DNA from 2 places in the Aequorivita sediminis genome. Region 2 is predicted to be linked to the other one. Evidence: riboswitches for the same ligand, from Rfam matches in the RefSeq annotation. Region 2 holds a riboswitch; the other holds the start of a gene.
The links. Region 2 has a riboswitch for cobalamin ahead of RT250_RS08480 (DUF5074 domain-containing protein). Riboswitches for the same ligand answer to the same signal wherever they lie in the genome.
Positions count from the first base shown of each region.

Region 1 (16,778 bases), on a different contig from region 2:
GTAAAAATTCCACGTTGGAATTTCGATAAGTTTGAAGGATCAGACCGCACTTTAGGGCTTCAAATGAAGTCAGTTGGAGAGGTTATGGGTATTGGCCGATCTTTCCAAGAAGCACTTCATAAAGCTACGCAATCGCTTGAGATTAAACGAAACGGAATTGGAGCTGACGGAAAAGGATATACCAATTACGAGCAGATTCTAGATAAGTTGAAAAATGCGAGCTGGGATCGTGTTTTTGTGATTTACGACGCTATTCAAATTGGAATTCCATTAAGTAGAATTCACGAGATCACTAAAATTGATATGTGGTTCCTTCGTCAATATGAAGAACTTTTCCTTCTTGAAAAAGAAATTTCTAGCTACACTTTAGATACACTTCCAAGAGAATTGTTATTGGAAGCCAAGCAAAAAGGTTATGGGGATCGTCAGATTGCTCATATGTTGAAATGCTTAGAAAGCCAAATCTATACAAAGCGTGAGGAGATGAATATTCAACGCGTTTATAAATTAGTAGATACTTGTGCGGCAGAATTTAAAGCTGAAACTCCTTACTATTACTCAACTTTTGAGAATGATATGCAGCGTGAGGGCGAGAAGCCATATGCTGAAAATGACAGTATAGTAACCGATAAGAAGAAAATTATTGTTCTTGGTTCAGGTCCAAATAGAATAGGGCAGGGTATTGAATTTGATTACTGCTGTGTGCACGGTGTTTTAGCTGCTGCAGAATGTGGATATGAAACAATAATGATTAACTGTAACCCAGAAACTGTCTCTACAGATTTCGACGTTGCTGATAAACTGTATTTCGAACCAGTTTTCTGGGAACATATTTACGATATTATTCGTCACGAAAAACCAGAAGGGGTAATTGTTCAGTTAGGTGGTCAAACAGCACTGAAACTTGCTGAAAAGCTGGACAGATATGGAATTAATATAATTGGAACAACATATCAATCACTTGATTTGGCTGAAGATCGTGGAAGTTTCTCAAAACTTTTACAAGAAAATGATATTCCTTACCCAAGATTCGGAGTAGCTGAAACTACAGATCAAGCGCTAAAACTAGCTGATGAACTTGACTTCCCATTATTAATTCGTCCTTCTTACGTATTAGGAGGTCAAGGAATGAAAATTGTAATCAACAAACAAGAATTAGAGGAGCACGTTGTAGATTTACTTCGTACTATTCCAAATAATAAATTACTTCTAGATCATTATTTAGACGGTGCAATTGAAGCAGAAGCAGATGCAATTTGTGATGGTGAAAATGTATATATAATTGGAATAATGGAGCATATAGAACCTTGTGGAGTTCACTCTGGAGATTCTAACGCCACATTGCCTCCATTTAATATTGGAGAATTTGTGTTGCAGCAAATAAAAGATCACACCATAAAAATTGCGAAATCTTTAAAAACTGTAGGGCTTATAAATGTACAGTTTGCAATAAAAGATGATATAGTTTATATTATTGAAGCAAACCCACGTGCATCTAGAACGGTTCCATTTATTGCTAAAGCCTATGGCGAACCTTATGTAAACTATGCAACCAAGGTAATGCTAGGTCATAATAAAGTAACTGATTTTGACTTTAATCCAAAACTTGAAGGATTTGCTATTAAGCAACCTGTGTTTAGTTTCAATAAGTTCCCTAATGTAAATAAGCAACTAGGGCCTGAAATGAAAAGTACAGGAGAGAGTATCTTATTTATTGATAGCTTAAAGGACGATGCTTTTTACGATTTATACGCAAGGAGAAAAATGTATTTAAGTAAATAGACCCCGTATTCTTCTTGAATATCTATTTTTTATGTTAATTTTTTTGATTAAATTAGATTGTTAACTCGTCAAGTCAAACTTTTATGAATAAAATTACTTTGTTCTTATTTTTTTTAACCGTAAACATTCTCACTGCGCAGAATGTTGTGGAAATTCCATGGGGACAAGGAATTAATGAATCTGTGGCAAGTCCTACTATAGAAGTTGGTGATACAGTTTTGTGGACTTGGAAAGATAATTCTCAAAAAAGTGTTAGCAGTATTTACGGAGGAAGTGAAGAATTTGATAGTGGATTGTTAACCGATTCAAAAAGCCGATTTTCATATACCTTCAATAAAACGGGTGTAACCGAATATCAAAGTCACGGTAATTCGACATTACGGGGCAAAGTAACGGTAGTAAATAAACTTTCAACTGAAGATAAGTTTATTAAAAATCTAAACTTTTATCCAAATCCAGTAAAAACAGATTTGACTATTGCTTCAATTTTTAAAGTAGATAGTTATCAAATTTACAATGTTTTAGGATCCTTAATTTCTGAAGGAAAAGGAGGAAGTAATTACGTTCAAGTGGATATGAGTAGACTTAACAGTGGGTTTTATTTTCTGAAAGTAATTTCAGGAAGTATGCAAACAACTTTGAAGATTGCTAAAAAATAGTCAACTAAGGATTCAATAAATAAAATTCGCCTCAGGTTAATTTCGGTTAAAATGGGGCGAATTTTCTTTTTCTACTTTCGTAATGAAATATTTTGTGTCTCCCCAAATTGCAAAAGAAGCATAGCGTTCAATATAGGTTACCTTAACATAGCTGCCTTGATATTCTTTTAGCTTTTCGATAACCTCTTTGTTTTTGTCTAAAACAGAAAAAGAAAATATTTGAGCACCGCTAATACCTTGACTAATCTCACCTTCCCAGGTTTTTATCGCCACTCCACGATTACTAAATTTTATTAATTCTCCAGCACGAGTTCCTTCACTATAGGGTACATAATATAAAAATGCAAAGTAAAGAATAAACAATGCTGTTAAACTTCCTAGAATTATGAATAGAATTTTTTTCATTCAATAAATGTACATAAATTTTGTGTGGACTAAAAGAGGATATTTGTCAAAAAAATATAGTGTTATTTCACATTTCTGCCTTATTTATTCCTCAGAGTTTTTCAATAATTGTTGATCAATATTTTTACTTGTAATCGCGCCAAGCTTTTTTAGTTTTTCTACTCTTCTCACTAAATTTCCTTTTCCTTCAAGTTTTACCAAAGCATTGTCAAAAGAGCCTTGAACAGTGCCTAATTGCCTTTTTATCTTGTTTAGCTCATCTAGCAGACTAACAAACGAATCATAAAGTCTACCGGCTTCTGTTGCTATCTCAAGAGTGTTTTTCTTTTGGTTGTCGTTCTCCCACAAGTTTTCTACCAATCGCAAAGCGGCTAAAAGCGTAGAAGGTGTAACAATCATAACTTTTCGTTTAAAAGCTTCTTGGTATAAGTTTTTTTGATTGGCAACTGCAATTGCAAATGCTGGTTCGATGGGAACAAACATAAAAATGGTGTCTGGACTGTCATTAATAGCGTGATAATATTTTTTTTCGCTTAAGGTAAGGATGTGTTTTTTAATGGAATCAATATGTTTTTTAAGATAAACAGGCTTCATTTTTTCATCTTCTTCCGAAACGTATCTTTCAAAATCGGTAAGTGAAACTTTACTGTCGATTATCATTTTTTTACCATCGGGAAGATGAATGATAACATCGGTTTGCAATCTCCCACCTTCAGGATTATCATGGCTGTCTTGAATTGTGTATTCACGACCTTTCTCTAAACCAGACTCTTCTAAAACCCTAGATAATATCATTTCACCCCAATTCCCCTGAATCTTCGAATCGCCTTTTAATGCTTTTGTAAGATTATCGGCTTCTTGACTAATTTTTATATTTTGCTCATTAAGTAATTGAAGTTGTTTCCCTAATTCTGCATGTGTTTTTACAAAATCAATATTGTTTTTCCCAACTTTCTCTTCAAATTCTTTAATTTTTTGATTCAATGGTTTTAGTATTCCCTCAATATTTTCTTTGTTGGTTTCAGTGAATTTTTCAGTTTTATCAATCAAAATTTTATCAGCTAATACTGAAAATTTAGTTTCAAAGTCTTTCTCGAAGTTGTTAAAACGTTCCTTTTCCTTATTCAACTCAGCATAAAGTGCATCGTACTCTGCACTTTGACGAGATAACTGAATGTTTAGCAGTTCCTTTTCTTTTTGTAGAAGTTCTTTTTCAGAAGTAAGGGTATTTAATCTTTCATTTAATTGGTCTTCTAACTTCTTAGCATTTTGAAGTCTTTCTTCAATTTTACTAGTTTCAACTTTGCTTTTTAAACGAGCAAAATAGCCGCCAATTAATGCTCCAATAAAAAGGCAGGCTACTGCAATTAGTAAGAATACAAGGGTTTCGTTCAATTTTGTAGAATTAAGTTATTATGGTAAGGATGTTTCAGCTTTTTTCGATTTTGAATAAAGATAAGAAGTTAAAAGTAATCGGAATTTTTAAAACCCATTAACTTTTAATAATAAAACGTCCAGTTTTTCTATCAAAATCTATGGTTTCTTTTGGAAATAAAGCATCGAATTTTCCCGATTCAATTAGTTTACACGGACTTTCAAAATAATTTTCACCTTTTGACATTAATAACATTTTATCTGTAAGTTGAATTGCCAAATCTATTTCGTGGGTAGAAAAGAATATCGTTTTTTGGGTTTCTGAAGCTAGCTTCTTTAATAACTTTAGAACATAAGCGCGATGATAAATATCGAGATGTGTTGTTGGTTCGTCTAGAATAATTATGGGAGTATCCTGCGCTATTGCTCTTGCTATAGCTACTCGTTGCATCTGTCCATCACTTAGTTCAAAACATTTTCGATGGGCTAGAGTAGTAGTTTCAGTTGCTTCTAAAGCAAAATTTATGGCAATTTTATCTTCTTCTGTTAGCATGCCAATCCAATTGGTATACGGTTGCCTACCCAAAGAAATCATTTCTAAAACGGATAAGTTTTTAGAAGCTGGAGCTTCAGTTAACACAACGCTTAATTCAGTTGCAAGCTCAAAAGAAGTATAGTTGTTTATGTGTTTTTCATTCAGAAACACATCGCCTTTTAATGGGGGTTGCATACCAGTTAATGTTCGCAAGAGGGTAGATTTCCCAATTCCATTTGCGCCTACAAGTCCAACTAATTCACCTTTGTTAATTGAAAAGTTAATCTCTTTAGCAATAACAGAATCCCTCTTTTTATTGGAGTAGCCAACAGCAAGATTTTTAGCTTCTAAAATGATATTTTTTTCTTCTGAAGCCATTAAAAAAATAATTTACGTTTACGAACTAAAAGCCAAATTACTACCGGGGCACCTATTAATGAGGTTATTGCATTAATTGGTAAGGTGAACTCGCTAAAGGGTAATTGAGCAATAGTGTCGCAGATTAACATTAATAAACTCCCACAAAGCAGAACAGCTGGAAGTAGAATTAGGTGATTTGAAGTTTTGTAAAACTGTCGTACCAAATGCGGTACTGCTAAACCTACAAAGGCAATCGGGCCTACAAAAGCCGTAATTCCTCCTGCCAAAACACTTGTTGCTAATATTATTATAAAGGTTGTTTTTTTAATGTGAATTCCCATACTTTTCGCATAGTTTTCTCCTAGTAGTAGAGTGTTTAAAGACTTACTACTTATGATGCTCAAGATTAGCCCGGCTAAAAAACATATGCTTAATATAGTAACACCTTGCCAAGACTGATTTCCTAAGCTGCCAAATGACCAAAAAATATACTGCTGTAACTGCTCTGCATTACTAAAATATGAGAGTACCGAAACTACCGCTGTAGTAACACTCCCAAACATAAGTCCGATAATTAAAATAGCCATAGTATCCTTTATTTTGAATGTTACAGCTAACACTGCCAACAACACTAAAAAGCTACCTAAAGCAGAAGCGATAACTAAGCTCCATTGGCTTAGTAACATTGTTCCAAAAAAGCCTCCAAATGCACTTGCGCCTAAAATTAAAATAGCAACTCCTAAGCTTGCTCCACTGCTTAAACCTAAAACAAATGGACCTGCTAGAGGATTTCTAAATAAGGTTTGCATCAACAATCCCGAAATTGCTAATCCGCCTCCTGCTAGCATTGCTGTAATTGCTTTTGGGAGCCGATAATCAATTAGTATATATTCCCAAGTAGCCTTTGTTGAGCCTTTTCCAATAAATACCGAAATAATCTCTTTAAGTGGAATTGAAACAGAACCCATACTCAAATTAACCAAAAATGCAGCGAGCAGCGCTAGTAGAAGTACCAAAAAATGAATTCGATATGATGGCGAAGTCTGCATTAATTTAGTTTATCGAAAAAATGAAATTTATGATTTGGCAACATTTCAGGATGTAGAATTTTAATTAAATCTTTTAGCACTAAATCTGGTCTATTTGGAGCTAATTCGTAATAAATTACACCTCCCTTTTCACCTTTTTTCATACTATAAGAATATACTTTCCCAGTTTTATATGCTTTGAATTGGGTATAAGCTTTACTGCTTTCATTTAATTCTTCTAGAGAATTAAATTGCGCTGGGCCAATCCAAAAATCTGCTTCAATACCTTTGTCCAATACCGATTCTAGACTTAAAGAAAGGCTTCCGGTTCCTTCAGAATCTACCCAAAGGTAATCTCCGCCCGCATCTTGTATAAACTGTGCGCCCCAACTATTTCCCTGTGGCATATACCAAACATCTTTGTACATAGCACCACTAATTACGGTCGGCTTATTTTTAGCTTTAGAAGCCAAATTTTTAGCAGAATTATATTCCGATTCAATTTTACTGAAAATACTGTCGGCTTCTTTTTCTTTGTTGTAAAGTACACCAAAAAACTTTATCCATTCAGCTTTTCCTAAAGGGGAAACCTCTGTCCAATCTGAATTGTAAAGAACAGGAATTCTTGCATTTTCTACTGTTGAAAACGCAGAGTTGTTACCATCAACAGCAAAACCAATAACAGCATCGGGAGAAAGATTGATAAGAATTTCAGTGTTTATATCTTCATTTTTACCCAACTCTTTAATTTCATTGTTTGAAATTCGATCTCTAGTCTTTTCCGAAGAGATATAGTTTAAATTAGGAAAACCAATCAAAGCATTTATTTCACCTAACATTTCTAATGAAGGAATGTGAGTAGTAGAAGTTACAACTATTTGCTCAATGGGAATTTCAACCACTGCATCATAGCTTTTTGGATTTGGTAGGGAGGCATTTTTCTCAACAAGAGCATAGGTAAAAATTTTATCGGTCCCTGGCCAAGGATTTTTTAAAGTAATAGTTTTATAACCTTCGAATGCTTCAATTTCAAAGCCCTTAGCATATTTTACTTCCAGTTTTTCACCTTTAACTGAAACACTTTTAATAGATTCTTTAGTTTCATTTTTACAAGAGACAAATACTAAAGTGAAAAAGAATAAAACAACAAGATTTTTAAAATTTGGCATTATTGGCTATTTAATGTTTTCGATATGCGCAAAGGTATCACAAAGTTGTAGAAAGATTCAATAGCTTATTTTTTAAATATTATTCAGAGACTTCAATAACTAATCTTTACTATAATTTCTTTTCAACGCTGAAATTAACGACTATATTTGCATCGAATTTTGGTGAGCATATTTAAAAATGCTCTTAAAAGGGAAATAGGTAAACGATTTTAATGCTTTTTACTCGAATGTTTAATTCGGCATTATAAAATAAAATCAATAATCCTATGCTGTTCCCGCAACTGTGAGTCTGCCTCGATGTAATTTGAGGCGTGCATACTTCAAAACCACTGTCTTCATAATCGTAGAGATGGGAAGGTAGCACAAAAGACAAGCCAGGAGACCTGCCAGATACATAACATAAAAATATCAAACTTTCGGGATAAAGGTTGAATTATGAAAAATCTACAATACCATATTATTTTGGCTATTTTCTTGTGTTCAACTTCAGTTGTGGCACAATTGGATACTATTCAGCAGTTACCTGAAGTATTGCTTACCGACTCAAAACTTGTACACTTTTCTAAAGGATTTAAGGTTGAAAAAGTAAATGATTCGATTGTTGAACGAAACGCTACATCATTAACTGAAACACTTACATATAACTCTTCAATCTATTTTAAAGAGAATGGATTTGGGATGGTTTCATCTCCATCATTTAGAGGAACAAATGCTTCGCAAACTGCAGTTATTTGGAATGGAATTAGTATAAATTCAATTTTTACAGGTCAAACTGATTTTAACGTGATTTCTCCTTTAAACTACGATGAAATATCAATTCGAAGTGGTGGTGGAGGAGTTCAATATGGAAGTGGAGCCGTAGGTGGTAGTATTCATCTAAACAATACGTATACTTTTAAAAAAATAAATAAAACCAATGTAGGATTGCGCTACGGAAGCTTTTCTACTATAGCTGCAAATGCAAATACTACTCAAACTTGGGATAATCATTATCTAAATGTAGGTGTAGACTTTTTACGTTCAGAAAATGATTATGACTATGTAGGAAAGGATAAAATAAATAAACACGGGCAGTTTTTACGTTTTTCAGCCAAAGTAAATGAAGCTCGACGTATAAGAAATGGTGTTGTTACTTGGAATTCGGAGTATGTGTACAACGATAGAAATTTTTCTGGTAGCTTGAGTACTATAGGAAAAGATGCATACAAAGATATTGCAACCAGAAATTTATGGCAGTTACAAAAACATATAGGAATATTTAATACAAAAGCTAGTTTTGCACACCTGTACGAACAGTTTAGGTATATTCCAGATAGTCAAAAATCAAAATACGATAAAGGTCAAGCAAATACTTTTATTGGTGGATTGCAAACAGAGGTGTTATTTAAAAATAAAATTAGATTAAACGGAAAAGCTGAATACACTTTATTAAATGGAAACGGTGATAATGTTGGCGATAATTCCCGTAGAACCTTGGCTGCAGTTTTATTGTTAAATCATAAAGTTTCAGATGATTTTAACTATGGATTAAACATTAGAAAAGAGTTTCTAAATGATTATAACAACCCGATTCTGTATTCAGCAGATGCAAAATATAAGGTTTCCAACGTTTATTCACTTCGAATAAATGGTTCTAAAAACTACAGAATCCCAACATTTAACGACCTTTATTGGTATGCCGGTGGAAATGTTGACTTAAAGCCAGAAACTTCATACCAAGTAGAATTAGGGCAAGAAATTTCTTTTGGCAAACTTAATGTTGATGTTGTTGCTTATTTCATTGAATCTGAGGATTTAATTAAATGGACCCCAAGAAGTGGTGGTATTTGGGAACCTGAAAATATAAGTGAAACTAGAAACTTTGGAGCTGAAGTTACTTTTGACTATACTGTGGAAGTAGGGAAATCACAGTATTTAAATTTAAATACCAACTATTCCTATACTAAGGCTAAGGATTTGAAAAAAGAGAAACAATTAATCTACGTACCTTATCACAAAGCAGCTGGTTCGGTAACATATAGCTATAAAAAGCTTTCAATTTATTTACAAGGATTGTTTAATGGAGAAGCTTTTACAACTACCGATAACAGTGATGTGGTGGATGCTTATAGTTTGTTTAATCTTGGTGCAGATTACACATTTCCTCTTAATCCAAATATAAAATTAGGCGGTCGGGTGAAAAATGTTTTTAATACCTATTATGAAAATGTAGCCTACAGACCCATGCCATCAAGAAACATAGAAATATTTTTAAATTTTAATATATAACCAAAATGAAAACAATAAAAAAATCAATCTTTTTCGCGCTAACCACATTATTCTTTGTCGCTTGTAGTAGTGACGACGACATTCAGCCAGATTATGAACCTGCTGAATATGAGAATGGTGTTCTTGTAACAAACGAAGGGCCATTTATGAATGGAAGTGGTTCTATAACTTATATATCTAACGATTATGCAACTGTTTCACAGAATATTTATAGAACTGTGAATGGTAATGAACTTGGGAATATTGTACAATCAATGGGTTTTAATAACGAAAACGCTTACATAGTTGTAAATAACTCGAATAAAATAATGGTAGCTAACCGTTATAGTTTTGAAGCTATAGACTCTATTACAACCGGACTTGTTAATCCACGATTTTTTGAAAGTATTGACGGGAATAAGGGATATGTTACAAATTGGGGAGATCCGAACGACAACTCTGATGATTATGTAGCTGTTGTTGATTTGAGAACAAATGAAATTTCTGCGAATATTTCAGTAGGGTTTGGACCAGAAAAAATGATTTCTCACAACAATAAAGTATATGTAGCTCACCAAGGTGGTTATGGACAAAATAATTTAATTTCTGTAATTTCTGGAACTACTGTAGAGAGTACTATTACTGTAGGTGATGTTCCAAATTCGATGGTAGTTAAAGACAATAATCTTTATGTACTTTGCGGAGGAATGCCTAGCTATGCAGGAACTGAAACTGCAGGTTCGTTGGTGAAAATTGATCTATCATCTGGGCAAGTTTCAGAAACTTTTGCTTTTGAAACAACACAACACCCAAGTAATTTAACAATCGACGGCGATAACTTGTTTTACAGCTTAGATGGCAAAGTTTACAAGGTAAATGCTTCATCAGTAACATTACCAGGAATAGACATTATTGAAGGATACTTTTATGCACTACAAGCTAATGATGGTAAGCTTTACGCTACCGACGCGGGTGATTTTGCTAGTAAAGGTTCGCTATATATTTATGACCTTTCTACAAATCAACAAATACAGGATTTTCAAACAGGAATAGTTCCTGGTGGAATTTATTTCAACAATTAATTGTTTTTATATAGCCAAAAAGGTCCATTTGATTAGTTTCAAATGGACTTTTTAGTTTAGAAGTGTTTGCTTATTATTTCTTTAAAGGACTAATTATTTTAACATCTTGAAAAGCTATCGCACCGCGAATTATACCTGATATAACGTCGTATAGCACATTAGTGATTTGCATTTTAAGTTCACTTTTACTGTAAATTAAACTTACCTCACGAGCAGGAGACGGTTCTTTAAAGTATTTTAAGTTTATGGTTTGATTAGGGGAAACATCTAATGTGTGAAGGTAGGGTAGAAGTGTCATCCCTAAACCTTCGTCAGCCAGCTTTACAAGTGTTTCAAAACTACCGCTTTCAAGTTGGAACTTTTCGAAGCTACCATTTTTCGAAGCTTTACACAGGTTAATTATTCCATCTCTAAAACAATGCCCATCTTCTAGTAATAATACATCTTCAATGTCTAAATCTTTTGCTTCTATAGTATCTTTAGATGCTAATCGGTGATTTTCTGGGATGTAGGCTACGAACGGCTCGTAATATATAGGGCGTTCTTTAATTCTTTCCTGTTTTAAAGGAGTTGCAGCAATGGCCGCATCTAAATATCCATCATTAATCTTAGTGATTATTTCATCTGTATTCAACTCCTCAATTTTTAATTGAACCTTTGGATAACGACTTGAGAAAATTTTTAAAAACATAGGAAGTAATGTTGGCATTACTGTGGGAATAATACCCAGTTTATAAGTACCACCAATAAAGCCCTTTTCCTGATCTACAACATCCTGCATTCGTTCAGATTCGTTAACGATATTACGGGCTTGTTCAACTATTTTTTGACCAACAGCGGTAAGTTCAATCGGCTTTTTTGTACGATCAAAAATTTGAATTTCAAGTTCTTCCTCCAATTTTTGAATCTGCATACTAAGCGTAGGCTGAGTAACAAAAGTTTTCTCAGCGGCCTTTGTAAAGTTTTGGCTCTCTGCTACAGCCAATACATATTTTAATTGAGTAATTGTCATTGTAAACTTTATTTATACAAATATAACTCTATTATCAAATAATTCTATTTCTGCCTTAAGATAAAAGCAGGCTTGGTTGTGATGAAATGAATAAATATTTGAAATTGAAATTATTAATCAAATCATCCCTCTGGCTTTAATCTCTAAATATTTGTTGATAGTATTTACCGTAAGGTTTTCCGGTGAAGTTAAAATCGATTGAATTCCGTATTTGTGAAGCTCATTTACGATAAGTTTCTTTTCATAAATGAATTTTTCGGCAATTGTCTTTTCAAAAATTTGATGCGTGGTTTTCGCTTCCTTATTTAAAAATGATTTTAATTCAGTGTTTTCAAAGAAAATAACAACCAACAGATGTGTTTTGTTTATTGCTTGTAGATACGGCAATTGGCGATGAAGCGCATCCATGGTTTCAAAATTTGTATAAAGTAATAAAAGGCTTCGTTGCTTAATATGTTGCTTTACATCTACATATAAACGAGAAAAATCGCTTTCTGAAAAATCTGTTTCAATATTGTAAAGTGTTTCCAAAATTAAATGCATTTGCGCATTTCTACGTTGGGCTATAACTCTATCGCTTACTTTTCTTGAAAAAGTGAACATTCCAGCTTTATCGTGCTTCTTTAATACAATGTTAGAAATTACAAGAGTCGAATTTATAGCGTAATCTAATAAGCTTAAATTATTAAATGGCATTTTCATTACCCTTCCTTTATCAATTACAGAATAAACTGGCTGCGATTTTTCATCCTGAAATTGATTAACCATTAGATTATTGCGCTTGGCAGTAGCCTTCCAATTAATGTTTCTTATGTCGTCTCCAATATTATAGTCTTTAATCTGTTCAAATTCCATAGTGTGGCCAATTCTCCTTATTTTTTTAAGGCCAAATAATTTTAGTTTATTGGAAAAAGCTATAAAATCATATTTTTTAAGCTGAAGAAATGATGGATAATTAGGAACCATACCTTCTGCCGCAAACAGCTGCTTTCGTGCAACTAGTCCTAATACCGAAGAAGTAAATACATTCAAGTTTCCGAAGTGATACTCGCCACGCACTGTGGGTCTAACTTGATAGGTGAAAGTTTTCTCTTCTGAAGGATTTAATATCGCTTCAATTTTAAAGTTACGAATCTGCCATTGTACGGGTAATTCGTCAATAATTTTTAGTGAAACTTTAAATTGATATCGATTAATAACTTTTATTTCAATCGGATTTTCGTCGCCATTGGAAAGTTTTTCAGGTAAAATTCGGTAAGCCTGTATTCCAATTTTATTTCGATAGAGTACGAAAATGTCAAAAACTACTGCTAGTATAAACAAATAGAAAAATAGCCTAATTACGCTAAAGAATTCCGGAAAGAAATACGCCCCCACAAATAAAACTACAAGTGAGAACAGCACGATAAAAAATCGCTGTTTTAAGTATAAGCTTTTAAGGAATTTTTTCAATTTATAATTTTAATCAGGATTTCTATTTTATTATTTTCATTTTACTAACAATAAGTATTCTGGGTTGGAAAGACTGAGCAAAATAGATTTTAAGATTATCTAGGGATTTCAATAGTTTCTATTATTTGTTGCAATACTTTGTCTGCTGTAATTCCTTCCATTTCACGTTCTGGGGTAAGCATAATTCTATGTCGAAGTACCGATGGAGCGATTTTCTTAATATCGTCTGGAGTAACAAAATCACGGCCGTTAATAGCTGCAAGTGCCTTGGAAGCATTCATTATTGCTAGAGAAGCTCTTGGCGAGGCACCTAAGTATAAGTTTGAGTTAGAACGCGTATTATCAACAATAGCGGCAATATACTTCAGTAAATTACTCTCGATAATTATTTGCTTAATTGTGTCTTGATACTCGGCGATTTCTTGTGCGTTAAGTATGGGTGAAATAGTGTCTAAAACCAACTTATCCTTACGACTGTGTTGATTCTCTAAAATTTGAACTTCTTCTTCTAGACTAGGGTAGGGCACATTAATTTTAAATAGAAAACGGTCTAATTGCGCTTCAGGTAGTGCGTATGTTCCTTCTTGCTCTACCGGGTTTTGGGTGGCGAAAACCAAAAAGGGAGGTTTCATTTCATACTTTTTACCGTCCATAGTAACTTGACGTTCTTCCATTACTTCAAAAAGAGCAGCTTGAGTTTTTGCAGGTGCACGGTTAATTTCATCAATTAAAATAATATTTGAAAAAACTGGACCTTTTTTAAATTCAAATTCGTTGGTTTTTACATTGAATATTGAAGTACCTAATATATCACTCGGCATTAAATCTGGGGTAAACTGAATTCTACTGAAGTCCACCGACATGGTTTTGGCTAAGAGTTTGGCAGTTAAAGTTTTTGCAACTCCTGGCACACCTTCAATTAAGGAATGACCATTGCTAAGTATCGAAATAATTAGCATTTCCAACATATCATGTTGTCCGACGATTACTTTTCCCAGTTCGGTTTTTATTCTTTCGGTGGCTTCCTGTAAATTTTTTAAATCAATTCGCGAGTTAAACTCTAACGGATTTTCCTGTGTATTTTCCATAATTTTACAATCTAAATTCTTCTATTTGTTTGTTTAGTGCAAGCAAGTCGGCTTCGCTATGAACAGATCTTTCTTTTAAATTTTTAATAAGATGCATCAATTTTTGAGTGTTTTCTAGAGTGTTTCCACTCTTTAAAGCTAATTTCTTGATAACATCTTCAGTAATAGCATTCGTATTCAAAAAGTATTTTGCTCGAATTGTTTCTGAAAAGTACTTTATTTTTTTTGCAATAATATCGCTGTAATCTCTATGCTGAAAATATAAATCGGCAATAGTTTTGGTGAATTCTACCGAAGTGTTTTCTAGTGGTTCAATCACTTCTACAATTCGCTGTTCACGTTTTCCTTTAAAAAAAACGAAAATTATTAATCCGCAAATTAAAACGTAGTAGGCCCAAGTAAGGGGCTCTTGATTCAATACAAAACGCATAGGCGAAATAACTACTTTTCGACCGGACTTTAAATATTCATCTAAATATATGTGGTCTGCTTCAATATACGATAGCAAATTTGCAGCGTATTGCTCGTTGTTATTAAGAAGGTAATAGTTTGTAAAAGCTTCGGGCAAAGTATGAAGTAAAAACGCACCGTTCCCATATTTTACTTTAATAAAGTTTAAGTTGTCTAATTTATTTTTATTTGAATCATAGTAACCTAAAGCTTTAGTTTTTAAGGTGTCTATTGCTGTAAATGAAGTTTTAAATATTCCCTTTTTAAATTGTGGTAATTGCCTTTCTTTTAATGAAGGTGAAAAGAATGTTGGAGTAACCTCTTCTTCTAAAACGCTGTAGCTTGTATGCAAATTAATTTTTAAAGTATCCTGTAAAATACTCCCATAGCTACGTGCAGATATAAAAACTGTATTTCCATTTTCAACGTATTTTAATAATTTTTGAGCTTGTCTTTTATCAAAGTTCAACTCGTCGTTTAAAAATATATATGCTGAATTTTGGGTGTAGGAGCTATCGACTAAAAACAAGTAAGGATCTTTGTCAATATTTTCTATTTCTGAATCTTTAAATAGCGAAGTAGCTTCTTCATAAAACACAAAACTGCCAAAAGGAATTTTATCTACTGATGTATAACTAGGCCTCCAATCGATGGGTTTGGGTCTTACAATCTCTGTAATTAGGATTAACAATAATGTTAGCCCAAATATCCATAGTACTCTTTTTGAACGTTTATCTAGCATTACTTAAGTTTTGATTTAAACGTTCAAAATCTCTTTGGGCACTTGAAAATCCTGTTTTATTGAGTGCAAACTCTCCATACCAAATGTTGTCGTACAGGTAAGATGCTTTTTTAAAATCTTCTTTCAGTTTTTGATTTTCAATCTCTCGATAATAGTCGCTATTAGTTTTTTCATAGTGCCAATCGATAATATTATTTTGTGAAAGCAGTTTTAAAGATTTTAAGTACATATATCGGATTGCCAATCGGTAATTTTCTTCTTGGAGAGCATTTTTAATATAGCTATCAAGATCGACGTTCTCAATATGCTGCTCTTTTATATTTAATGGGGCTATTACTTGCTTTTTTCTACTGAATAATGAAGAAGCGTTATTACCAACTAGTAATTTAACAACAATATAAATAGCAAAAAATATTAGTAATCCATAGATAAAATTCTTTATAAGCTCGAACATCTGAGGTGAAAGTTCAAATCCAAAAATTTCTCCTAGCGTTTTAAAAAACCAATTAATTGCACGACCTAAATAATTCTCGGCTTCTCCTTCGATTTTATCATAATCAAAATCTCTGCCTGAATATTTATCAGATAAGCTTTCAGAAAATTGTTTTTGGATGACATTTTCATTTTCGACAATTACGGATAGAGAATCTTTTACAAATGCAGTTGCGGCAAATGAATTCAGTAAAAAAAATAATATGAAAATGGATCTATTCACTTGCTCCAATTTGATCTATACGTTCGCGAGTTGCTTCGTTGTAGGTTTCTTCGTGTAGTGAATAGTATAAAATACCATTAATAAATTGAAGCATAGATTGATTAAGGGTATATAATATAAGTACAATAGACAAGGCGATTGTCCAAACAATATTAGCTACAACCGAATTGGCTAAATCTACACCTGAATCTAAGGAATGAAATGCGTAAAGACTAATTAAAACACCTGGAATAATAAGTACAACCATCATTAATATGCTAAGCAGAATACTAATTATTAAGTTTGATAAAACACATTTCCAGAAATACAGTTTTAATAATCTCCAACCCTCACCAAAGGCATCAGTGACCTCTCGATTGTCGTTAATTAACGCCATAAATGAAAGTCCACTCCAACTTGTAAATCCTAAAATCATAAGATAATAAGCGAGTGTACCCAATAAAGGGATAAAAGAAATAATTATACCTACCATTACTAGAACTAGATACATCAACATCATTAGTACAATAAAAAGTACAATTTTCCCTAGGTTTTCTTTTACTACCTCCCAAACTCTTCTTTTTACAACTTCTTTTCCTTTATTCTCTTCATATTGAATTACATAAACTGCGGCTAAACTGTAGTTTAAAGTTGCAGTAATTAGAAATAGAAAAATAAAACCAAGAGCTCCTAATCCTA
Region 1 is NZ_JAVLSO020000003.1:37,800-54,577, forward strand. Features, by position in the region: gene carB (carbamoyl-phosphate synthase large subunit) at 1-1,782, shown strand, start outside; gene RT250_RS06295 (T9SS type A sorting domain-containing protein) at 1,866-2,441, shown strand; gene RT250_RS06300 (DUF8785 domain-containing protein) at 2,478-2,846, opposite strand; gene RT250_RS06305 (DNA recombination protein RmuC) at 2,931-4,241, opposite strand; gene RT250_RS06310 (ABC transporter ATP-binding protein) at 4,339-5,133, opposite strand; gene RT250_RS06315 (FecCD family ABC transporter permease) at 5,133-6,164, opposite strand; gene RT250_RS06320 (ABC transporter substrate-binding protein) at 6,164-7,312, opposite strand; cobalamin riboswitch at 7,456-7,717, shown strand; gene RT250_RS06325 (TonB-dependent receptor) at 7,748-9,580, shown strand; gene RT250_RS06330 (DUF5074 domain-containing protein) at 9,586-10,641, shown strand; gene RT250_RS06335 (hydrogen peroxide-inducible genes activator) at 10,715-11,653, opposite strand; gene RT250_RS06340 (DUF58 domain-containing protein) at 11,771-13,105, opposite strand; gene RT250_RS06345 (AAA family ATPase) at 13,201-14,193, opposite strand; gene RT250_RS06350 (DUF4350 domain-containing protein) at 14,198-15,385, opposite strand; gene RT250_RS06355 (hypothetical protein) at 15,375-16,100, opposite strand; gene RT250_RS06360 (hypothetical protein) at 16,093-16,778, opposite strand, start outside.
Region 1: it holds a riboswitch for cobalamin, as region 2 does, so the genes downstream of both, RT250_RS06325 (TonB-dependent receptor) here and RT250_RS08480 (DUF5074 domain-containing protein) in region 2, are expected to answer to the same signal.

Region 2 (16,778 bases):
TCACGTTCAACGCGGGGTACCAAACGTATTACCGCATATTCATATAAGTGTTTTCCTGGCATCTTGAATTTGTTTTACAAAATTATTTGCATTGTCTCTTCTCAGTACTAAAAACTGATAATATACATTTCTAATTTCCTCTGGATTCATATCAGTGCCTTCCCAATTTAGCCAATCTAAAGGGATAAGATTAGTAATTTCAAAGAGTTTATCATCTGGGAAAAGAGAAATCATTTGACTGTTTATTTCTTCAACTTTAGTAGCTTGAGGTAATAAAACATGGTCTTTAATATATGGAAACGGACTTTGTGCCGCTTTTTTCCAATCGCCCCAAGAATGGTGAAAATAAAATGTTGCGCCGTGATCGATAAGCCACAGTTCTTTATGCCAAATAAGCATATTGGTGTTTTTTACCGTACGGTCTATATTGGTGATAAAAGCATCCAGCCAAACTATCTTTGAAGCTAGCTCTTCATCAACTTCTGTAACTATAGGGTCGAATGTTAATGCACCTGATAGGAAATGTAAAGCTAAATTTAGCCCTTGACTTCCTTTTAATAAATCTTGAATTTCTTCATCTCCTTCACTACGTCCAAAAGCTTCATCTAGGTTTGCAAATACTAACTCAGGTACTCGTAGTCCCATTGTTCTTGCAATTTCGCCCCCTAATAACTCTGAGATTAAAGCCTTAACTCCATGTCCGGCGCCTCTAAACTTTAAAACGTATTTAAAATCGTCATCGGCTTCTGCCAATGCAGGTAACGAACCACCTTCCCTAAGCGGGGTAATGTAGCGCGTTACGTTAACGGTGCGGAGATCAATTTTCTTCTTAGTCATCGCTTACAAAATTAGTGTTATTTGTGAATATGCTATTGGAATACACAAATGAAGTTATTAGTGAATGTTTAAAATTTTATAAAGCCTTGAACTGCCAATGATAACAGATTTTAGAGTTTTATATTTGAGGAGTACCTTTACGTAGTTTTTGTTGCGAATTAAAAATTTAAATAGCAGATAATTTTACAAATTTTAATTTGTATTTTGCAATCTTCCTAACATTTTAAAAGATAAAGTTATTGAATCTAACCATTGAAAACATTCTGCTTGTTGGCTCAATTCTACTTTTTATAAGTATTATAGCAGGTAAAACTTCGTATAAATTTGGCGTTCCAACCTTGGTGCTTTTCTTGGGAATTGGAATGTTAGCAGGAGAAGATGGGATAGGGATTAGCTTTAACAATCCTCAAATAGCGCAGTTAATAGGAATTATTTCACTGAATTTTATTCTATTTTCTGGAGGGCTTGATACCGACTGGAAAGCTGTAAAACCCATTATGAAAGAAGGGTTTGCTCTTTCTACAATTGGAGTTTTTTTAACAGCTATTGGTTTAGGAACATTTGTATATTACGTAACAGACTTTACAATATATGAAAGCTTACTTTTAGGGAGTATAGTTTCCTCTACAGATGCAGCTGCAGTTTTTTCAATTTTAAGATCTAAAAACCTTGCGCTACGTGCCAATTTACGACCTACTCTTGAAATGGAGAGCGGAAGTAACGATCCAATGGCTTATGTGCTTACAATTGCATTTCTAGGCTTAGTGGTTAATCAAGACCAAGGTTTGGTTTCTATGATTCCTTTGTTTTTTCAGCAGATGATTCTTGGAACAATTGCAGGTTTTGGCTTTGGGAAATTAAGTAAAATTATTATAAACAGAATAAAGTTAGACTTTGAAGGTCTGTACCCAGTGCTAGTAATAGCATTGATGTTTATCACTTTTTCGGTAACAGATTTTGTGGGAGGAAATGGTTTTTTAGCTATTTATATATGTGCTGTATTTTTAGGAAATCAATATTTAATTCACAAAAAGACTATTTTAAAAATGTACGACGGTCTAGCCTGGCTAATGCAAATCGTACTATTCTTGACCTTAGGGCTTTTGGTATTTCCTTCGCAAATTGTCCCGGTAATTGGTATCGGACTTGTAATATCATTGTTTTTGATTTTTGTTGCGCGTCCCGTTGCAGTTTTTCTAAGCTTAATTCCATTTAAATTGAAATTGCGTAGGCGATTTTATATCTCTTGGGTTGGATTACGTGGAGCAGTGCCAATTGTATTTGCTACCTATCCGCTTTTAGCTGGAATCGACAAAGCAAATATGATGTTTAACATAGTGTTTTTTATCTCACTTACATCAATTTTAATTCAAGGCACTACGCTTTCGGTAGTGGCAAAATGGTTGAATGTAAGTATTCCAAGTAGTCAAAAAATACTAACACCTTCCGAGAAGTTTTTAGAAGAACATCCTAAAACAGAAATGCGCGAAATTGGAATTGCTAATGGAAATAAAGTAGTTGGGAAGCAGATAGTAGAGATAGAATTTCCTAAAACTGCTATTATCGCAATGATAAAAAGAGGGGATAAATATATTACACCTAATGGGAATACTGTAATTGATGCAGATGATGTGCTTATCGTGCTTTCAGAAAATAAAAAAGGAATTAAAAAAGTGTTTAAAGCCTTAAATATAAGAGAGTTCTCAGCTGCGTAAACGAAATTCGTATAGTTAAGTTTGAAACCAATAATTTATCGTAATTTTATGGTTATAACAATTAAAGAAAACCTAGTTGAGTATTAAGCAATTCTTCATATTAATTATTCTGTTTGGATTTTTTTCGGCTTGTGAAGAAACTACTGAAATAAGCTCATTTAGCCCTAATCATTGGGAAGATCATTATATTGAAAACAATTCGTTTTTTCCGAAGAATGACTCGTTGCAAAAGGGAAAAACTTATCTAAGTGTATATTCTCACATTTATAGTATTTCATTAAAGAAAACTCAGAACCTTACCGCTATGATAAGTTTGAGAAATGTAAGTGAAACTGATACTGTATTTATATCTAAAGCCAATTATTACAGTACCAATGGCGACCTGATTAGGCAATATTTTAAAAAACCGATTTTTTTAAAACCACTTGAAACAGTAGAAATTGTTATTGATGAAGCTGATAATTATGGGGGTAGTGGTGCCAACTTTATTTTTGAATGGTCTTCTAAAATGAAAACACCAGAGCCAATATTTGAAGCAATAATGACATCGCTACGCGGCGCTCAAGGCCTAAGTTTTACAACAATAGGAAAAAGAATAAAGTAGTTCTTCTACTTCACATCTTTTGTTAATATATAACTATTTAGTTATAGAAGTATCTAGCTGGTAACATTTTGTTTAGTTGTGTTTCTTTTCGTTATTTTTGAAGCAAAAGCTAAGAAAATGAAAATAGTAGTTTCCCCTGCAAAAACGTTGGATTTTGAATCTAAACTCCCAACCCCTCGTGCCACTCAACCACGTTTTTTAGAAGAAGCAGCGCTAATTAATAATAAACTTGAAAGAAAAAGCAAAAAAACCATTGCTGAATTAATGAATATTAGTGATAAGCTTGCTGAGCTAAATTACCAACGATATAAAGAATTTAATACTCCTTTCACGACAGAAAATGCTCGCCCGGCAGTATATGCTTTCGCAGGCGATGTTTATACAGGATTAGACGCTTATTCTATTTCGTTAGAAAAAATCGATCTTTTACAAGATTCACTCCGTATTCTTTCAGGGATGTATGGAATGTTACGACCTTTAGATTTAATGCAGCCTTATCGCTTAGAAATGGGAACTAAGCTTTCTGTTAATAGAAAAAAAGACCTTTATGAGTTTTGGAAGAAAATACTTACTGAAGCCCTAAATAAAGAATTACAAGATGATGAGCTATTTATAAATCTTGCCAGTGTTGAGTATTTTAAAGCCATAGACGAAAAAAATTTAAAAGTTCCAGTGATTTCACCAGTTTTTAAAGATTTCAAAAATGGAAAGCTTAAAATAATTTCGTTTTTTGCTAAAAAAGCTAGAGGTAGTATGACTCGTTTTGCTATAGATAGGGAAGTAAAAACTTTAGAGGATTTAAAAGCTTTTGATTACGATGGTTACGGTTATAGCGAAGAGTACACCGAAAAAGAAAAAGAACCAGTTTTTATAAGATAGCATTTTAAAATCCCTGAATTGATAGTAGTAATTTAAGATAGTAATCTAAATTTTTCAGTGCATTTGTTTCATCATATACATCCATATCCTCCATTTATTCCTGAAACAGCAACTAAGTTGATTGTTGGAACGTTGCCACCACCACGGTTCACTACAGGGGAATTAAAAGAAGGAGACGTAGATTTTTGTTACGGAAGTCGTGATGGGCAATTGTGGGTTATTTTAGACAAAATATTCGATTTGAATTTAAAATTCGAAAATACTGCTGAAGCCATAGAACAACGTGAACGATTTCTTATAAATCGAGGAATTGGTGTTTGTGATATGGTAGCCTCAGCAAAACGAGACAAGGTAGATGCTTCAGATATTGGAATGAGGGATGTAGAGCTACGTGATTTGGTAGTCATACTCCAGCAGAACCCAAAGATTGATACCTTGCTTTTTACCGGAGGAAATAGTAAAAATGGTCCAGAATACTTCTTTAGAAGAAAACTAAAAGAGTACAATATTTCACTTAAGGTAATTTCAAACAAAGTACCCCGCATACATACTTTTCAATTGCCAAATAACGGAAGAGAAATAATAACAGTTTCACTCATAGCTCCATCTGGAGCTGCAAATAGGGCAGTAGGAAGTTTAGCTTCGTATAAAAAAATGAAAGCAGAATTCCCCCAAAAAACTACAATAGATTTCCGAGTACAACAGTACAAACCATTCTTCTAGTTTTACTGTTTACGTTACGTAAATCGGTTAGCTCATTTTATGTAAACTCGTGTTTTGTTTTGGAGCCTATAATAATTAAAGAACAACTTGTTTTAACAGTGAGCTAATACAAAATTGATTTTAGTCGAGATATTGTAAAATTTTTAGAGTTGATTCTCCTGATTTCATAAATATCTGTAAAGAAGATATTTGTGTGATTATTTTAGAAAAACAGCTTAAATTATTAATAAAATTGCGACTTGTTTAATATTTTAATTATGCATTTCAGAATAATTTGTCAATTAATATAAAATGCTGTACATTTAACGTGATTTTAACTATTAACTTAAATTATGTTTTATGAAAAAAATTACCTTTTTAACCTTAATGGCATTATTTCTTACCTCCTTGGGGTGGCAAGCCAATGCCCAATATTGTGCTGCTGCTGGAAACAGTACCACATATGAAAAAATTACAAATGTTACCTTTGCGGGCATAAATAATTCTACTACCGTTCATCCAGGATATAGCGATTTTACAAGTATGGTTGCAAGTCTTAGCCCTGGAGGAACTGAGCAATTATCAATCACCATAGATCCTGATGGTGGTGATTACTTATATGCATTTATCGATTGGAATCAAAACGGTGTTTTAGACGATGCTGGTGAGGCGTATAACATCGCTGGTCCTATTGGAACTAATGGACCTCATACTATGAATATAACGGTTCCTGCTTCTGCCGCACTTGGGGCTACTCGTATGAGAATTAAATTGAAATGGGGAGCATCAGATCCTGGACCTTGTGGTACTTTCTCTTTTGGAGAAGTTGAAGATTACACTGTAAATGTTGGAACCGTAGTTGGTAATCCACCTGTTATTTCTTGTCCTACGGATATCACAGCCTATACTGAGGCTGGCGTATGTACTGCAGCAGTGAATTTCAGTGATGCGATTGCGTTTGATACTGAAGATGGTGCGATTCCTACAACTCAAACTGCTGGTCCTGCTAGTGGAAGTGACTTCCCTTTAGGGGTAACTGTAGTTGAGTATTCTGCAACTGATAGTGATGGAAATACTGTTACTTGCCAGTTTGAAGTAAATGTAATAGATGACGAAGCTCCTATTGCGGTTTGTCAAGACATCACAGTAGATCTTGATTCTGTAACTGGAATGGCTTCAATTACAGGTGCAGATATTGATAATGGTTCTACCGATAATTGTGGAATTGCTTCCTATACTCTAGATGTTTCAAGTTTCGACTGTTCAATGATTGGAGAAAATACGGTAACCCTAACGGTAACTGATAACTCAGGAAATTCATCAACCTGTACTGCTACCGTTACTGTTCAAGATACTACTGCACCAGAGGTTTTCTGTGTTGGAGGATTTGGAAACTTTTCAGAATCTGAAGATTTTGAATCGGCTTCTGTTCCTGCGGGATGGACAACTAATATAATTTTAGGTTCTCAAGATTGGACTTTCGGTTCAGGTGAGATGCCAACTGGAGGAGACTTCCCGACTAATGCCGCCATTTTTGATGACGACGCAGCTGGAAGTGAAGACAATATTGCAGAGTTAATTTCTCCAGTTTACGATTTAACAGGAGCAACTGCTGCAGATATTTCATTCGATTATGCACTTCAAGATTTCGCAGGTTTAGGTCTATTGCGTGCCGAAGTTTGGGACGGAGCTGCTTGGCAAGAAGTTTTCTTAGCTGATAATGCAGATATCGACCCTACAAACACTGGTGCAATTGATGTAACTGCATATATAAACAATGCCTTCCAAGTTAAATTCACTTTTGATGATGAAACAGGATGGAACTGGGGTGCCGGTGTAGACAACTTCTTACTAAACTATCAAGCTGCTTCAGGTGGTGGACTAGACGTATATCTTGATGCTAATGGTGTAGCAAGTATTGATCCTAGTGATCTTGTAACAGGTGTTACAGAAGCTTGTGGATACACAATTACCGCTGGAGGTGTTGGTGGAGGAGCTCAAGGCTCTTTAACAAGTCTATTTGCTTCTGGAAATAATGGAGCTATGGGTGGTGCTGTATATTTTGATATCACAGTTGGTCCAAGCGACTTAGATGTTACTGAAATTGATATCAATACCGCAGACCCAGGTGCATTTACTATGGATGTTTACACTCTAGTAGGGACTTATGTTGGCAATGAGACCAATGCCGCCGCATGGGGAACAGCTGTTGCAGTCGGTTCTGGAACAGGTGCAGGACAAGACGCTCCATCTAATGCTGTATTAGATAATCCTATTACATTAAGTGCAAATACTACTTACGGTATTGCATTGGTATTAGATGCTACTCATGGTCATTATTATACAAATGGTGATGGAAGTAATCAAAATTTCTCTAATGCTGATATGTCTATGTCTTTAGGGGCTGCCTCTAATACGCCTTTTACAACGCCAATTTTTGCACCAAGAGTATTTAATGGTACAGTTCATTATGTAACAAGTGGTGGTTCAGGACTTGATTTTACATGTGCCGATCTAGGTGAAAACATAGTAGAAGTTACTGTAACCGATTCTAGCGGAAATACTGCAACTTGTACAGCCGTTGTAAATGTTATTGATAACATCGCACCAGTAATTACATGTGGTGTTGTGCCTGTAACTACAGAATTAGAAGAATTTGAAGGATCAACAATACCTTCTGGATGGACAACTGAGGTACTTAGCGGTAACGCAGATTGGGCATTCGGATCTGGTGATATGCCTACAGGAGGAGATTTCCCTACAAATGCAGCAATCTTTAATGACGATGCAGCTGGTAGTGGGGAAGTAAACATGGCATCATTAATCTCTCCAGCATACGATATTACTGGAGCTGTTACTGCATCTGTATCATTTGACTACGCATTACAGGAATTCGCTGGTGATGGTACACTTACAGTAGATGTTTACGATGGTGCAGCTTGGCAGCAAATTCTTTTTGTTGAAGTTGATACCGATCCTACAAACTCTGGTAGTATAGATGTTATGCCATACGCAAATGCCAACCTTCAAGTTCGTTTTACTTTTGACGATGAAGGTTCATGGGGATGGGGTGCTGGAGTTGATAACTTCGAGATTACTTACGAGACTTCTGCAACTGGTAACATGATAGATGTTGCTCTTGGCGCGGATGGAACTGCTACCATAGATCCATATGCATTACTTTCAAACATTGATGAAGCTTGTGGTATAGATACTATTGCTACTGATGTAACAACTGTTACATGTGCAGATATAGGTACTCCAGTAATGGTAACGGTATTTGTGAGTGACGCAAGTGGAAACGTTGCTTCATGTGTAGCAGAAGTAAATGTTGTTGATCTATTAGGCCCAGAAATTACTTGTCCTGCAGATCAAACCGTTGACCCTGGTGTTGGAAACTTATATTATATCGTTCCAGATTACTTTGCAAATGGTGAAGCTACTGCTATAGATAATTGTACAGACCCTGTTACTATTACTTCGCAAGACCCTGCTCCTGGAGCAGCCTTGCCAGATGGAGTACATACAATTACTTTAACTGCGACAGATGAATATGGAAATTCTTCTACTTGTAGCTTCGAACTTACTGTTGAAACAGTGCTTGGTGCTAATGAAAACTCCTTAGAAACTGGAGTTACACTGTATCCTAACCCAGCTAGCACAATGGTAAACCTTGTGAATAAGACTAATATTGCTCTTGAGTCGATGACAATTTTCGATGTGAGTGGCAAAATGGTTAGCCAGATAAATCTAAGCGCAATGCAAGGCGAGAAAGCAGTTGATATTTCGACTCTTGCTACAGGAGTGTATGTTGTTCAGATTGTTGGGGACAACGTAAGTACTGTTAAGCGATTGATTGTAGAATAATTCAAACTATAAAATAACCAATCAAAAAAAAGGAGACCCCTTCAGCTTTTGCTGAAGGGGTTTTCAATTTTGTAGCGAAAGGTTATTACGTATCTTTACAGTTATATTATAAAAAAATCAACATAATGAAAAAAGTTATTCCGTTTCTTACCCTAGCGTTGCTAGTGGTAGGTTGTAACAATTCTAAAGAGAAAGAGAATAAGAGTAAAAGCGAAGATGAAATGAGTACAGAAAATCCATTATTTTCTGAAAGCACCTTGCCTTATGGTGCTCCAGATTTTTCAAAGTTAAATGATGATCACTATAAGCCAGCGTTACTTAAGGGTATCGAAGAGCAGAAAAATGCAGTTCAGGCTATAGCAAATTCTGAAGAGGAACCTACTTTTGAAAATACAGTTCTGGCATTGGAAAAAAGTGGAGAATTGTTAGAAAGAGCTTCACAAGTGTTTTATGCGCTAACAGGTTCACATACTAACGAAACCTTACAAGCTATTCAAGAAGAAATGGCTCCAAAATTTGCTGCGCAGAACGATATGATTTATTTAAACGATAAGTTGTTTCAACGTTTTAAAACCTTATACGATAAGAGAGAATCATTAAATTTAGATGCTGAATCGTTAAAACTTTTAGAAGAGTATTACGAGAATTTTGAAATAGCAGGGGCAAACCTTTCTTCAGAGGATAAAGACCAGCTAAAGCAGTTTAACGAAAAAATTGCAACGCTAACCAATAGGTTTGGTAAAGTGCTTTTAGATGCAAACAATGCAGGTGCAGTTACTTTTACCAATAAAGAAGAGTTGGCTGGATTAGATGAAGATTATCTTAAGTCGATTGAAAATGAGAATGGAAAAGGTTGGACAGTAGCTTTGTTAAATACTACCCAACAGCCGCTCTTGTCGTCTTTGGAAAATAGAGCTACACGTGAGAAATTATTTAAAGCTGCATATCACAGGGCAGATCAGGGTGCAAATAACACTAGTGAAATTATAAAAGAATTAGTTGAGGTTCGCGCACAAAAGGCAAAACTATTAGGATTTAACAACTATGCTGAGTGGAGTCTACAGAAAACAATGGCAAAAAGTCCAGCAACAATTAATAAGTTTTTTGATGGATTAATTGCTGCTGCAACTGCTAAGGCTCAAGTTGAAGCCGATGAAATTCAAAAAATGATTAAATCTAAAGGTGGAGACTTTACCTTAGAACCTTGGGATTGGAATTATTACGCTGAAATGGTACGTAGAGAAAAATACGATCTAGATGAAAATCAGATTAAGCCATATTTTGAAATGTATAACGTGTTGGAAAATGGTGTTTTCTATGCTGCAAACAAACTTTATGGCATTACTCATAAAGAAAGAACCGACATTCCTGTGTATCATGATGATGTAAAGGTTTATGAGTTATTCGAAGAAAATGGTGACCAACTTGGGCTCTTTTATGTAGATTACTTTGCTCGCCCTAGCAAAAGAGGAGGAGCATGGATGTCTAATTTTGTAACACAATCTAAGCTTTACAACAAAAAACCAGTTATATATAATGTATGTAATTATCCAAAACCAGCTGGAAATGAACCTGCACTATTAACCTACGATGAGGTAGAGACTATGTTTCACGAATTTGGTCACGCGCTTCACGGGTTTTTTGCAGCCCAACAATACCCTTCACTTTCAGGAACAGCAGTTGCTCGCGATTTTGTTGAGTTTCCATCACAGTTCAATGAAAACTGGGCTTTGTATCCAGAAGTATTGAAAAACTATGCAATGCATTATAAAACTGGAGAAAAGATTCCACAGGAACTAATTGATAAAATTAAAAATTCTGGCACTTTTAATCAGGGGTATAGTCTAACAGAAAACCTGGCAGCTTCAAATTTAGATATGCAATGGCATACTATTGCAGCTGATAAAAAGATAGAAGATGTTGCTAAATTTGAAAAAGACGCCTTAAATAGAACTAAATTGGATGTAGTTCACGCTGTGCCTCCTAGGTACCGTTCAACGTATTTTGCACATATTTTTGCTGGAGGTTACGCTGCAGGTTACTATTCGTATTCTTGGACCGAAATGCTTCACCACGATGCTTACAACTGGTTTGAAGAGAATGGAGGGATGACACGTGAAAACGGACAGCGCTTTAGAGATATGGTAATCTCAAGAGGAAATACTATGGAGCTAGAATCAATGTACAAAGCTTGGAGAGGTAGCGATCCAAAAATTGAGCCTATGCTAAAAGCAAGAGGATTAAAATAAGAAGTAGTTATTATGGGGTAATCCAATAACTTATCAAATTATGCTTAAACCACAACATTGTATTTTGTGGAATAGAAATTAAAAAGCCCCCAACGAAAGTTGGGGGCTTTTTTTAACTAATAATTGTAGTAACTAACCGTAGCTCATTACTTCCTTTTCCTAGATTTCTTATTTCCTTTTTTGGGGTGAACAAGTTTCATTTCATCAATAAGATTTGTTGCGCCCGCATACTTATCTACAATAAATAATACGTAGCGAATATCAACCATAATGTTTCTTGAAAGAGAAGGGTCGTAATAGTAATCACTCATTGTACCCTCCCAAACGCGGTCGAAATTAAGACCGATAAGGTTTCCATGGGCGTCAATAGCAGGGCTACCGCTATTACCACCAGTAGTGTGGTTGGTACCGATAAAATTCACAGGCATTTTGCCGTTTTCAGCATACTGGCCATAATCTTTAGCTTCGTATAGATCTATTAATTTTTGAGGTACGTCAAATTCATAATCTCCTGGAATGTATTTTTGCATAACTCCTTCAAGATGCGTTACTGGCTCGTAATAAACGGCATCAGCGGGAGAGTAACCCGCTACTTTTCCATAAGTAACACGTAGTGTTCCATTTGCGTTAGGAAAAATTCGATCTTCCTTAGGGCTTAATTCAATCAACGCTTTCATATAGTCACGTTGCAATCCAGTAATGTTTAGTTGAATTTCTTCATATTTAGGCGCAATTTTTTCGAAATATGCTTCTGCCATATCTTTTACAACATTAAAACCAGGGTCGTTGTTAAGATTTGAAATTACAGTTTCGGCATCACCTTCTAATAATTTCTTCAATGAGTCGAAATCTACAAAAGCAGACTTGCTGTAAACCTCTTCAGTTAATGCTTTTGAATCGAGGTTATTAAATGAAGCAGGTAAAAACTCCTGTGGAACTTTTTCAGCATAGATAGCAATTAAAGCTTCAAAAACCTCTTTGTCAACTTTTGCACTGTAGTCTTTATAATGGCCAGACATTCTCTCTATCATATTATCTCTTCTATCTTTAAAAGATTGAGCCCCTCTAGCATCATATACCTGTGTGAGCTGGTAAGCTTGAAATCCAGTGCGAAGTAACTCCACATTTCTTAAAACCGTTTCAAAGAAATACTCACGAGCTAAGTTGTAAGGTTCAATTTCGGCGTAATACTTCTCAAATTGTGGTAGCAAATTTCCGTATTCATTTTGCTTTCCTTTTTTGTTTATTTGATTAGTAAGCGCTTTTTCTTGTTTCTGTTTAATACCAACGGCATTACTTTTTGTCAATCCAAGTGTTTCTCCTTGCCACTTTTTCCAATAGTTTGCGATACGTGCAAATTTTGATGCATATTGAATTTTAATCTGTGGGTCAGCACGCATATATTTATCCTGTACAGCTAAGGCAGCATCGCGAATTGCAATACGAGCAGGGTTTACTGTATTAATAATTTGCTCAATAGCAAATGAAGGTAAATATTCGTCGGTTGTTCCTGGAAATCCAAAAACCATTGTAAAATCGTTTTCAGCTACGCCATCTAATGAAATTGGAAGGAAGTGTTTTGGAGTATAAGGTACATTGTCTTCCGAATATTCTGCTGGGCGATTGTTTTTGTCTGCATAAATTCTAAAAAGTGCAAAATCACCCGTATGGCGTGGCCAAATCCAGTTGTCGGTATCGCTACCAAATTTTCCAATAGATGAAGGTGGAGTTCCTACTAGGCGAACGTCCTTAAAAGTTTCAACTACAAATAGCATATATTGGTTTCCTTCAAAGAATGTACGCACTCGGTTCTCTTGCCATGCTTCTTTCGGAAAGCTCTGTGAAACCTGAGCGATATTTTCTTCTATTCTTTTCTGTTTATCGGCTTCAGGCATTGATTCTGTAACCCCATTCATCACCTGAGTGGTAACGTCTTCAATTTTAATGATAAAAGTTGCTGTTACTCCTGGGTTTGGCAATTCTTCTTTTAAATTCATTGCCCAGAAACCGTTTTCTAAATAATCGTTTTCTAATGTTGAATGACTTTGAATTTGTGAATAACCACAATGATGGTTAGTTAGTAAAAGTCCTTGGTTACTAATAACTTCAGAAGTACAACCACCATTAAAATGTGGTACCGCATCTTTTAAGCTAGCGTTGTTTACATCGTAAATATCTTGGGCTGACATTTTCATTCCAAGATTTTTCATTTCAGACTCATTCATTCCTTCTAAGAGTGAAGGAATCCACATACCACCTTGCTGCGCAAAGAGCGGGACGGATAAAAAGATAAAAAGTACACGTAATAATTTCATAGAATAATTTTTAAAGAATAATAGTCTGCAAGATAAGAATACCACAACAAATATGAAGATTTTTAAGTGCGATAACTTATTTAACCTTCACTTTCGCTGCTTATTTCATTGGTATACATTAGGATATATAAGCCATTTTACATTTTTTAAAATCTCTTGTTTTGTAAAATTTTACAAGGAAATTTTGATTAGTTTTGCGCCACATTTGGTTTGTTGCTGAAAAATTTCAGTACAATTAAAAGGGAATCAGGAAAAGTGAATTTTGCACTTAATAAAAGCCTGAGCTGTTCCCGCAACTGTAAGCTTAGTCCCAAGATTGGGATGTCTGTAATTAAAACTTCAAAATCCACTGTTGGGGAACCAATGGGAAGGAAAATTACAGGACGCGAGCCAGGAGACCTGCCAAATGCCAAATAACTTAAAACAATGGCTTTCGGGTAAAAAGCTTCAGGTTTATGAAAGATTACTGCTGTAAACTAACTACTTGTATTACTATCTATTTTCTGAGATTCGCTCAGAGAAAAGACCTGACTGCACTTAAATATATTCTTCAGAAAATCTATCCTAAGCTGTTGTTATCACTGCTTTCAATTAGCCTAAGTTATAGAAAATATCACAACAAACATTTTCAAAATAGACACTTAGATATAATCAAATTAATCAACCTAAATGCGTTTAAAAACTTCTGTTTAAGTTTTTGTAAATCAAAGCAGATCAATAATGGTTTAATCTTGATTTGAAATTAAGTTATTGAATATGAGTAAACAAAATCTGAAATAAATTCAAATCTAAATAAATTTTAAAAAAGTGAACATGAAAAATTATTACAAAAACTTACTTACCGTAGCGGCTACATTATTATTTAGTATTTGTAGTTTTTCTCAAAACTATGAAGATGGAATATTTATCTTAAATGAAGGAATGATAGGAACTGAAACAGCTTCAGTTTCATTTCTAAATTCAAGTGGAGTATTAGAAAACAACGTTTTTTCAAATCAAAATCCGGGTATGATATTAGGGGATACTGGTCAAGGAATGGGGTTTACAGAGGATTTTGCTTATGTAGTTTTAAATTATAGTAACGAGGTTAAAGTGATGAATAGAACAACTTTTGAGATGGTGGCCAGCATCACAGACCAAATGGTTTATCCTCGAAATATTGCCTTTTCCGGTGACAATGGATATGTCACAAATTGGGGTGATCCAGGAAATAATTCCGACGATTTCGTTGCTGTTATAGATTTAACTACAAATGAAGTTACTTCAACTATTCCTGTTGCTGAAGGACCAGAAGAAATAGTTGAGAAAAATGGTGTTCTATTTGTTGCACATCAAGGAGGCTATGGTTTTGGGAATTCTATTTCAATTATTGATGCTGCTTCTAACGAGGTTACTGAGGTAGCTGTGGGCGATGTGCCTTCAGCCTTACGCGTTGACGATGACTTCCTTTATGTTCTTTGCACTGGAAGTCCAAGTTATTCAGGAAATGAAACATCTGGAAAGATTGTAAAAATTAGCCTAAACGACTATCAGAACACTACAGAATTCACATTCCCTGGTTTAGATCATCCAGAATTTCTAGGTCTAGATGCTACTGACCTTTATTACGTATTAAATAGAAATATCTACAAAATGTCATTGATGGATACTGAACTTCCAACTCAGCCATTTATTATTACATCCTCAAACAACGTTCTAATTCCCTATGGGTTTAATAAGATAGCTGATAAGTTGTATTTAACCGATGCCGTAAATTATGTGAATGATGGGAAAGTATTAGTCTATAACGAAGATGGAAGTTTTGAAACAGAATACACAGTAGGCCAATTACCAAATGGAGTATATAAATTTGAAGACCAAACAGCATCGGTGTCAGATTTTGTAGCGAAAAACATCGCGATCTACCCTAATCCTGCGACAGATGGTTTTAAGCTAAATATTAAAGGAAATGCCGAATTCTCCATTTACGACACTTTAGGAAGACTAGTAAAAGCTGGAGTTTATAGCAATGAAACAGTAAAGGTAAACGACTTAAAAGCTGGAGTTTACTTAGTGCAAATAGCTTTTGAAGGTGCTGTTTCGACAGAGAAATTAATTGTAAAATGAGAGTGATTTTTATCTTTTTTCTTATAACCACTTGTTCGCTGCAGTCGCAAAGTTATGCGCCTGCAGCCGGCCAGGTTGGATCAACTGCAATTGCAGCGGATAGTGCCCTTTTTGTTTCTTGGGCGACAGGTGTTAGTATTGAAAGAGGTTATGTAGATATTTCGAATCCGGATTATCAGGCTAACGGTAGTAATTATGCAACCTATGGAGAACCTTATAACGCGCTAGGTCCTGCAACAAATAGTGCAGTGAGCTTAGGGGATGGTGGGCAAGCCATATTAACTTTTGATAGACCCATTAAAGATGGCCCTGGCTTTGATTTTGCGGTTTTTGAAAATAGTTTTAGTGATTTTTATTTAGAATTAGCTTTTGTTGAAGTAAGCTCCAACGGAATTGATTTTTTTAGATTTCCTTCTCATAGCCAAACTCAAACAGAGATTCAAGTGGAAGGGTTTGATGAATTAGATCCTACCTATATAAATAACCTAGCAGGTAAATATCGGGCAATGTTTGGAACTCCATTCGACCTTGCGGAATTACAAGAAGATCCCCTACTTGATAAAAATAATATTACTCATATTAAGATAATAGATGTTGTGGGAAGTCTAAATTCTAATTATGCAAGTTATGATAGTCATGGAAATATTATAAACGATCCTTTTACAACCCCATTTCATTCAGGTGGGTTTGATCTGGATGCTGTAGGTGTTATAAATGAACAGCTTTTAGGTGTAGAGGAAAAAGAAAGTAAGAAGTTTCAGGTATATCCTAATCCTGCAGTTACACAACTTTTTATCAGAAACTCAAATTCTTCTCAAGCTAAAGTTTATGATATGGGTGGGCGTTTGGTTTGTTCTAAACAATTAAATAAAGATGATTTTATTGATGTTTCCAACCTTCCAAATGGGGTATATGTATTAATGTTGATTTTTAATGATACTGTTAGTCAGCATCGTTTCCTGAAACAATAAACCTGTTAATCTTGATTGAATAGGAAGCTAGATTGCTTTTTAAACCAAATGTGGAGAAATTAAATATGTGAAGTTTTGCTTAAAACACTACTTCTCGCAGCCAAATCAAAATTTGAATTGTCTATATTACATCCTTAATGTTAAGTTTATGATAATTAAGGCATAAGAAAATGTTATGTAGGGTAAATCTAATATTATTCGTGTTAATTTTATTGCCGAAATAAAAACTAATAAATTAAATGCTATGAATAGGATAGATATACTTCGCAGTACAACTGAAAGTTTGATAGCTCAATTAAACTTGCAGCTAAAGTTATCCAAAAATGAAACCCGTGATGAAAATAATAGTAAATCGAAATCTACAATAGAAGGCAGGAATAAGAAAAAAAATACAACTGTAAAAAAGAAAAAATCTAAAAATATACGATATACATTTTAATTCAATAGATTACTCTATCCCTTAGTTTAAGAAACATCTTAAATATTCTAGATATTAATAAAGCTTCTAAGAATTTGGAAGCTTTTTTTATTTT
Region 2 is NZ_JAVLSO020000004.1:13,221-29,998, reverse strand. Features, by position in the region: gene RT250_RS08525 (DUF3037 domain-containing protein) at 1-62, opposite strand, end outside; gene RT250_RS08520 (HipA family kinase) at 40-837, opposite strand; gene RT250_RS08515 (potassium/proton antiporter) at 1,077-2,552, shown strand; gene RT250_RS08510 (DUF3124 domain-containing protein) at 2,629-3,156, shown strand; gene yaaA (peroxide stress protein YaaA) at 3,274-4,035, shown strand; gene RT250_RS08500 (uracil-DNA glycosylase family protein) at 4,099-4,758, shown strand; gene RT250_RS08495 (HYR domain-containing protein) at 5,098-8,604, shown strand; gene RT250_RS08490 (M3 family metallopeptidase) at 8,730-10,853, shown strand; gene RT250_RS08485 (S46 family peptidase) at 11,000-13,168, opposite strand; cobalamin riboswitch at 13,358-13,589, shown strand; gene RT250_RS08480 (DUF5074 domain-containing protein) at 13,982-15,274, shown strand; gene RT250_RS08475 (T9SS type A sorting domain-containing protein) at 15,271-16,245, shown strand; gene RT250_RS08470 (hypothetical protein) at 16,490-16,684, shown strand.